2 regions of the Paenibacillus sp. FSL M8-0228 genome follow, and region 1 is predicted to be linked to the other one. Evidence: riboswitches for the same ligand, from Rfam matches in the RefSeq annotation. Region 1 holds a riboswitch; the other holds the start of a gene.
What was found. A riboswitch is a leader RNA that binds a small molecule or an ion and turns the genes downstream of it on or off. The one in region 1 is predicted to bind cyclic di-AMP.

Region 1 (4,214 bases):
AAAATGACGTTTAGCATCATTTCTCCCAAAGCAGCCATGCCACCTAGCGGGGTTAGTGTATCATGCATATTATTGACCGAACCTGTCGTTGCCGCTGTTGTGACCGCAGTGAATAAAGCCGATTGTCCAATACCGAAACGAACCTCTTTCCCTTCCATGCTTCCCTGAGAAGCATCCACACCCAGTGTCTGGATTAACGGATTACCTGTCTTCTCAGACACATACGTAATGGATAGAAAAATTAGAAACAATACCATCATGGAGCTAAAAATAATCCAGCCCTGCTTACGATTACGGGCAAACAATCCAAAGGTATACGGCAACGAAGCCGGCATTACCCACATTGCCAAAATTTCCAGCACGTTCGTCCAAGGACTTGGATTTTCAAAAGGATGCGCAGAGTTAGCTCCCGCATAACCGCCCCCGTTCGTCCCCAAATGCTTGATGGACTCCAGAGAAGCAATGGGTCCCATAGAAATTTGCTGTTGTGTTCCGCTCAGCGTCGTAAGATCCGCCGTAGGCTGTAGCGTCTGTGGTATCTTCAATCCCACCAGCACCAGCGTAAGCACAAAGGCCAGTGGCAGGAAAATCCTTATAATAGCTTTAATAAAATCTTGAAAGAAATTGCCCATCCCTTCACCGCGCCGCGTCAATCCTCTCATAAAAGCCGCAGCAACCGAAAAACCGGAAGCAGCCGAAGTGAACATCATCATCGTGACGAACGCCATCTGTGTCAGATACGTAAGCCCGCTTTCTCCGCTATAATGTTGGAGATTCGTATTCGTCATAAAGCTGATTACCGTATTAAAAGCTAGTGATGCTTCCATATTACTGTTTCCAGCCGGATTACCGGGAAGCATTCCCTGTAAACGCAACAGCAAGTAGCTGATTGCCACAAGCACGACGTTCGTAGCAATGAAACTCATAACATACGTAGTCCAACGCATGCTCTCCACTTTCTTCAAGCCTACTACCTTATAAATCAGCTTTTCTGTTCTGCCAAAAATCCGATCCGTTCGATTCGGTTCATTCGAGAATACATGATACATATATGTACCCATTGGCTTTACCAAGAGCAGCAATATAACGATCACAATTCCAATTTGAAGCAGCTCCATCCTCTATTCCTCCTTCAAAATGCTCCTGCGTTTGGAACAACAGACCCGATTAGACCATCTATGAAGTGCACACGTTTGCGAAAACCTGCTACCAATGATGCTTTAATGCTCAGATCTGTTGTTCCCGCCCGCTCTATCCCTACAAGTGACTAGAACTTTTCAGGGTTCAGGAGTGCGTAGATTAAATACATAAACACAATAGCCGTAAGCCCGAGTATAACGATCATCCTCTTCGTCCTCCTTTAGAGGTCTGCGCATCACACCAGCGTACAAACAGCAGTATCACTCCATAACTCACAGCCATGACGAGCAGCATGTATATATCCATCATGTTTATACCCTCCGTATCGATCCTCAGATCGCCATTCTTATTCCATCATAAAATCATAAAACAACTATGTCATAAGTGCTTATCCGTTCAGCAGAAAACCCACCTCTCCGTTCAATGTGTAGATCACATGGTCCGCTCCCAATCCCCGATAAATTCCTTGTGGATTACAGCCGTGTGTAATAACATAGATCGATTCCGATGTTAGTGGTCGACATATTTGCAGGAAACGGCAAGTCAGATTCAAGCTGTTCTCGAACAAATACACACTACCAATTTCTTTTTTTGGAAAATTCCATTTTCCCGCTTGCATGGTATTGATGCGGACAATGTGCTCCACACCCATTTTTTTGAGCTGTCGTTCCTCCTGGGCGCTATTCGTGAGAACTGCAAACGCCAATTTTTTGAAAATAAGCAATTTCACAAAACTTCTGCCCGCTTCATTCGGTGCAGTGACAATAATTAACCGACCTTCCATCAGTAGCTCCTCTCCCGGTATAAAAAGACAACAAAAAGAAGCCGAAGGAAAAAGGCTTTCCTCCGGCTTCTGACATATCCATGATAAAATAAACCATGGCTGCACACGGCGGTTTGTTGCCTCTCCCTGTACGCTTACGAGGTTAGCTGTCGGATTCGGACGTGAGAGTCGCCCTATTTCTGGCACTTGACCGGAAAATTCACCCCATGAGACACACGGCTTCCGAAGCCGTACAGTCTCGATTGGTTCCCCCGCTTTTGCAACTGCAAAATTCAGCGCTATAGACATTTCGTTGTTGCTTCATTCAAGTTAATTTGAAATTACGTCTTGAATCATACACCCGCGCATGGAAGACTGTAAAGCTCAACTGCAGGGTTATAAATCGGGCTTTAGAGCATAGAAGATTAATAATAACGCTTACAATGCAACTATGCTTCTCACATCTCCTTTAATCTCTGTTTTTCATCCCTTTTTGAAAATGACAAGCATGTCAATATTGGCGTAGGGTAAAGCGTTATTGGCCTTTTTTTGTAAAAAGAGAAGAAAATACGCTATATGTACCAGCTAAACACCGATTTAACCCGCTTTTATAAGAAGAAACAACTTAATTCGCTCCATTTGCGGTGCGATTTACTGTTTTGAGCAAAATACGATTTTACAGCGCCTGAAGGCTTTATACAGCTTTTCCAGGCTTGCAACCCTTCTTTAAATTGTCTAAAATTTAATTGCTGAATATTGAATGAGGAGAGATGCTATGACCGTTTATGAATATGATGCGCAAACCCTGCAAGGGAAACAAATTCCGTTATCCACATTTGAAGGGAACGTTCTGCTTATCGTGAACACTGCCAGCAAATGTGGGTTAACCCCCCAATACAAAGCGCTACAAGAGCTATATGACCAGTATCATGAACAGGGGCTCGAAATTTTGGGATTTCCCAGCAACCAGTTTGCCAAACAAGAGCCAGGTTCCAGTGAGGAGATCTCCGAGTTTTGCCAGATCAATTATGGTGTCACCTTTCCGATGTTCGCCAAGACAGATGTCAATGGCGATCAAGCACACCCCTTATTTCGCTACCTGACCCAAACAGCTCCGGGGGTATTAGGGTCCAAAGCGATCAAATGGAATTTTACTAAATTCTTAATTACAAGAGAAGGTAACGTGTTTAAGCGCTATGCACCGCAAACCACTCCAGATAAACTGGCGGGAGATATAGAGAAGCTTTTGCAGCAAAACTGACATTCTTCATTATCACAGTTAATAAACGACCTGTTGCAACCGTGGCTTCCGTGGCTAAAGAATATAACGAAAATGCTTAACAAAAAAAGCACCCTTTCACGTAAACCGTGTCAGGATGCTTTTTTAACTAGGTCTTGCATATAATGCGGTCGAGAGGACTCGAACCTCCACGGGCGTACGCCCACTACCCCCTCAAGATAGCGTGTCTGCCATTCCACCACGACCGCAAATCATAATGTATTGAGGCAACAGATTTATTATACTCTCTCATCAACTATTTGTAAACAAAAATATTATAATTATTTTAACTTACATATATGAGCGATAATAATACCGTCCTGCATAAAGATAACCGCTTGCTGAACTATGCATTAATGTTGCCCCCTTACGGATTATCAGAACCACCTAGCACTTAACTAAGTAATTAATTTGACGAAATAACGTATTTACGATTGTAAAAACACGTATAAAAGTGTATCATAGTTTCAGATGGTTAATTCTAACATGTTTACTGATGATTATTATAACACACCAATTATTCCGTAAGAATCCGTAAGGGGCGATTTCTTTTGAACAACAAAATGCCTGTCACCTCCTTCGGGTGGGCCATCAAACAACGGCTTGTCGAACTTCGACTGGATCAGAAAACATTTTGTGAGACACACAATATTCCGCCTTCACGCTTGTCCAATCTGATTCACGGCACCCGCAAAGCACAAAGGTACAGAAAACAAGTTGCTGCAATTCTGAACATCGACGATAACGATTATAAGGAGGCATCGCCACTCTAAATCCAACAAGCATTCCAGTTACATACAGGTCATTCCATATCACCAAGAAACCAAATAAACCCGTAAAGCGAACCCCTCCAGTTCGTTTACGGGTTTTCAACCCAGACAATCTTTAGCCAAAAAAATCATTCCGGCTTTGTTTTATCCTTCTCACTTTTTTGCTTACGATATTTCGCAAATTCAACATATTCTAAAATAAAATTCTGTTCTTCCGTCTCAAGATCTTCTGCCTGGCAATTCAGTGGCCCCATCACTCCAA
Region 2 (4,214 bases), 3.1 Mb from region 1:
CCGCCTGCTTCTGCTTGCAATAAAGGCAGCATGTTCATGGTCCCAGCTATACTAGCAATAAAGTATATAACGGATAGAACAATGCCGCGTACAAATGAAGTATGTCGTCGGGTGAGTGACGCATACACAATGGCAAGTACACCCAGCACAAAGCTAAATAGGGCATAACCCGCATAGGTCATCCAATTCGCCCAAAATGTTTGCTTTTCGATATAATCGGTATAGGATGACGGGGCCGAAAAGCTTTGAGTGAAGGAGCGAACATCACCGTCTTCAAAAGTAAAAGCCAGTGTAAGTACCGAGGCGCCAATTTTTTTATCGTCTACGGTATACTTTAATCCGCCTTCTTGTTCAGTGGTCGCGAGCTTCAAGTCCGACGGCTTAAAGCCAAAGCGCTTCACCCATACAGCGGCCGCCTGCTCCTTGGCTTCAAGCGTCATGCCGTCCTCAGCCACACGTACAAGCCTGTTACGTGCTTGTTCATCCGTAGAAATATCAGCCTGCGTGTAATTGGTGCTGGAGGTGATCCGTTTAAAACTAACGACCTTCCCAGTGGATAAATCTACATGAATTTGCAGCTTGCTCTTCGCTGAGGATTCAGGCAGATCGACCCGAAAGGTTTCGTAAGGGTAATTTTTCTTCCATGTACGGTCGTACTGTTGAAGCAGTTTTTCTCTAGATAAATAACCGTACAAATCTGTTTCGGCCTGATAGGTCACCAGAGGCTCCTCTGGCTGTGATTCAGTATATCCCAGCTCGGAGCGGGCGAAGTCCAATGCGTGTATGACCGCTTCTTGTTTGCTGATGACCTTTGCATTCATTACTGATTCTGGACTCGGATTGCTAAGCGAGGGAATAAGCAATTGAAAGATAAAAAAGCAAATCAGGCCAATCCCGCCCAGCAAGCCTAATTTTTTGAAGTTGGCCGTGAGCACGACCGGTTTCCCGATAGGATTCATGAGTTTCCTCCTTAATCTGTAAATAAGAACATCCATTAAAGATATCATACTGCACAGGTTCCCGCCAACAGACCAGCGATATTCATGAAAATAGAGTGAAAGCACTTTAAAGTTCCAATAAAATAAGATAAGCTGCGATTAAACGATGCCCATTCGCAAAATAAAGCCAATTTCACGTTTTTTCGACGAAATCGGTTTTGTGATCTGGATATAGAAGGATTATAATCTTGAGGCAATGCCTATAAAATACATAGGTAATGATATACAGTTGAGCCGAATTTCTATGGGAAAACGGGGGAACCATGTTACTGGGGTGAATTTTACAGCCGATCACTGGTGGATCGGAAGTGTAAATAGGGCATACTGTGCTGCCCGAATCCATCAGCTAACCTCGTAGGCTATGAGCAGGAACCAAGTCAGGCACTCGGTTTTCCGGTGTCTTTTTTTGTGCGTATAAAAGTGTTTGGATTGGTTAGATAGACCGCTGCGGGTGCAGATTATTCTTCCGATTGCTGTTATCCCCGGATTTTTTGATTGTATACCCCCTTTAATGGTTAAAATCCGGAGATAAAGGCAAACGCTTCGCTTCTTCAGAACAATTCTGCCCCCTTCGCTACTGCCCGCCAATAGCACAGGGGGCCGAGTAGTGCTTGACATGCATTCTTCCTGTATTCAGGGAATGCTAATTATAGTTAACTAAGGTTTGGAAAAATCAAAAAATTCAGGGGCAACGACGATCGGAAGATCAAATGGAACGCGTAGCGAGCTTACACCGTATTAAATCACTGTTTTTATAGTTTTAAGGATTAGGAGAGAAGTGATGAATAGATGAATCCCAATGCAAGCTGGCTCCGGCTTTCTCCACCGCAGATATTCGTTGCGGGCTTTGCCATTATCATTCTAATAGGTAGTTTATTGTTAATGCTGCCGATCTCCAATACAACAGGAAAGCCACTTGCGTTTATAGACGCTTTGTTTACTGCCGCTTCCGCGACCTGTGTTACAGGGCTTGTCGTAAAGGATACGGGGACCTTTTTTACAACCTTTGGTCAAGTTGTTATCGTGGCGCTCATTCAGATCGGCGGCCTAGGCTTTATGACCATGGCTACCTTGATTGCACTGGTGTTCAAGCGTCGGATTTCCCTGCGGGAGCGTCTCATTTTGCAGGAAGCGATGAATCAGACTTCTGTAGAGGGAATTGTCGGGTTAATCCGTAAGGTATTACTGTACTCACTGGTTATTGAAGGCGTATGCGCTACGATATTCTCGGTTCGCTGGTCCTTTGATATGCCCGTAGGCAGGGCGATTTATTTTGGAATCTGGCATGCCATCTCCATGTTTAACAATGCTGGTTTTGATTTATTCGGTGAATTTCGCAGCTTGACAGGTTATGTATATGATCCGATTGTTAATTTTACAGCCATGTTTTTGATTATTTCAGGCGGCATTGGTTTTGTAGTGATGTCAGACCTGGCAGAATATCGCAAGCGCAAGAGACTGTCCTTGCATACCAAGGTGGTACTCAGCATGACGGGCGCTATGATTGTAGTCGGCACGCTCGTGATTTTTGTATTTGAGTTTACGAATCCGAAGACTCTCGGCTCGCTTGATTGGGGTGGTAAGCTATTGGGATCTTTATTCCAGTCCGTTACTCCCCGTACCGCAGGTGCCAATACCTTGGACATTGCAGGCTTGCGGCAGGCTACGCAGTTTTTTATCATCATACTCATGTTTATCGGGGCTTCTCCTGGCTCTACTGGAGGCGGGATTAAGACCACAACATTCGCCCTGCTCATTGGAGCGGTGATTTCGATGCTGCGGGGGCGGGAAGATATTGTACTGTTCAAGTACCGACTTGCGCAGGGACGAATTTACAAGGCTTTGACCATTACACTGCTGGGGTTGCTGTTCGTGATCGGGGTGACGATGATTTTGTCGGCAACCGAAGATCATCATTTTCTGATGATCTTGTTCGAGACGGTATCTGCGTTTGGTACGGTGGGGCTGTCGATGGGGCTTACACCTGATTTGACAGTCATAGGCAAGCTGGTGATTACCCTGACGATGTTTGCAGGTAGACTGGGGCCACTCACGCTAGCTTATGCACTGGGGCCGAAAAAGGGTAAAGAATTATATCGTCATCCGGAAGGTAAAATGATTATAGGATAAGGGAGTTTTCGAGTAGATATGAAGACGCAGCAGTTTGTAGTTATTGGCTTGGGGCGGTTTGGCTCAAGCCTGGCTTTGCAATTGGTGGATATGGGGTGCGAGGTGCTAGGCATTGACCGGAATGAGGATGTTGTGGACAGTATGAGTGAGATGTTGACACATACTGTCGTGGCGGACGCTACCGATGAAGACTCGTTGCGATCACTGGGCATCCGTAATTTCGATTGTGGCATTGTTGCTATTGGTGATGACATTCAGGTAAGCATCCTCACCGCCATTTTGCTGAAGGAGCTGGGTGTGAAAAAAGTCGTAGCCAAAGCCATATCTGTGCTGCACGGGCGTGCGTTAGAAAAGCTCGGTGTGGACCGGATTATTTATCCAGAACGGGATATGGGTATCCGGGTGGCTCACCAGCTAGTCACGCCTAATTTGCTCGATTATTTGGAGTTGTCTAAGGAATATAGTATTGTGGAACTCAATGTACCTGCATGTCTGAATGGCAAAACGCTAGCAGAGCTAAATGCCCGTACCCGCTTTGGTTGTAGCGTCGTGGCGCTTCATACGGCGAATGGTATCCTGATCGCACCGACGGCTATGGATCGATTAAAAGCCGACGATATTATGGTCATCATCGGCTCGAATGATAATATCGGCCGCTTTGAGGATGAGGTTGTTAATGTTAATGAAGAGGGCTAAACCCTTTACACCATACGGTAGCCTGCAAACGACGCACGTGTCTCGCTAATCCAGCGTCGTGCTGTCGGACCGAGATCGGTCGTCTCCGAGTAAATGAGGGAGGTCGTTCGGCGTGTCTCCTTCAAATCGGGCAAGTACAGTGCAGTGAGTCCATTATCCCGTAATAGTTCGCTGCGCAAATAGGATTTGGGTAGCAAGGCAGAAGCCTTACAGGTTGGAAGCAGGCGTACAATTGCCTCGAAGGAGTCGATTTCCATGCGGATATCCGGCATGATGCCGCTGCGCTGGAACAAGTCATCCGTCAGACTGCGATACCAGGTTCCTTTGGAGAAAATAATCATCGGCAGTCCTTGCAGATCTTTCATCGAGGCCGTTCCTGTCTTGACGGTT

Region 2: linked by a shared signal. The riboswitch ahead of MKY98_RS20940 (TrkH family potassium uptake protein) and the one ahead of MKY98_RS06805 (hypothetical protein) in region 1 are both predicted to bind cyclic di-AMP.

Annotation. Positions count from the first base shown of each region.
Region 1 is NZ_JBBOXA010000001.1:1,484,626-1,488,839, reverse strand. Features, by position in the region: gene kdpA (potassium-transporting ATPase subunit KdpA) at 1-1,118, opposite strand, end outside; gene MKY98_RS27040 (potassium-transporting ATPase subunit F) at 1,268-1,345, opposite strand; gene MKY98_RS06805 (hypothetical protein) at 1,529-1,924, opposite strand; cyclic di-AMP (ydaO/yuaA leader) riboswitch at 2,040-2,212, opposite strand; gene MKY98_RS06800 (glutathione peroxidase) at 2,679-3,164, shown strand; tRNA gene MKY98_RS06795 (tRNA-Leu) at 3,309-3,391, opposite strand; gene MKY98_RS06790 (hypothetical protein) at 3,734-3,955, shown strand; gene MKY98_RS06785 (helix-turn-helix domain-containing protein) at 4,081-4,214, opposite strand, start outside.
Region 2 is NZ_JBBOXA010000001.1:4,634,046-4,638,259, reverse strand. Features, by position in the region: gene MKY98_RS20945 (CPBP family intramembrane glutamic endopeptidase) at 1-959, opposite strand, end outside; cyclic di-AMP (ydaO/yuaA leader) riboswitch at 1,221-1,374, shown strand; gene MKY98_RS20940 (TrkH family potassium uptake protein) at 1,788-3,128, shown strand; gene MKY98_RS20935 (potassium channel family protein) at 3,147-3,824, shown strand; gene MKY98_RS20930 (LysR family transcriptional regulator) at 3,830-4,214, opposite strand, start outside.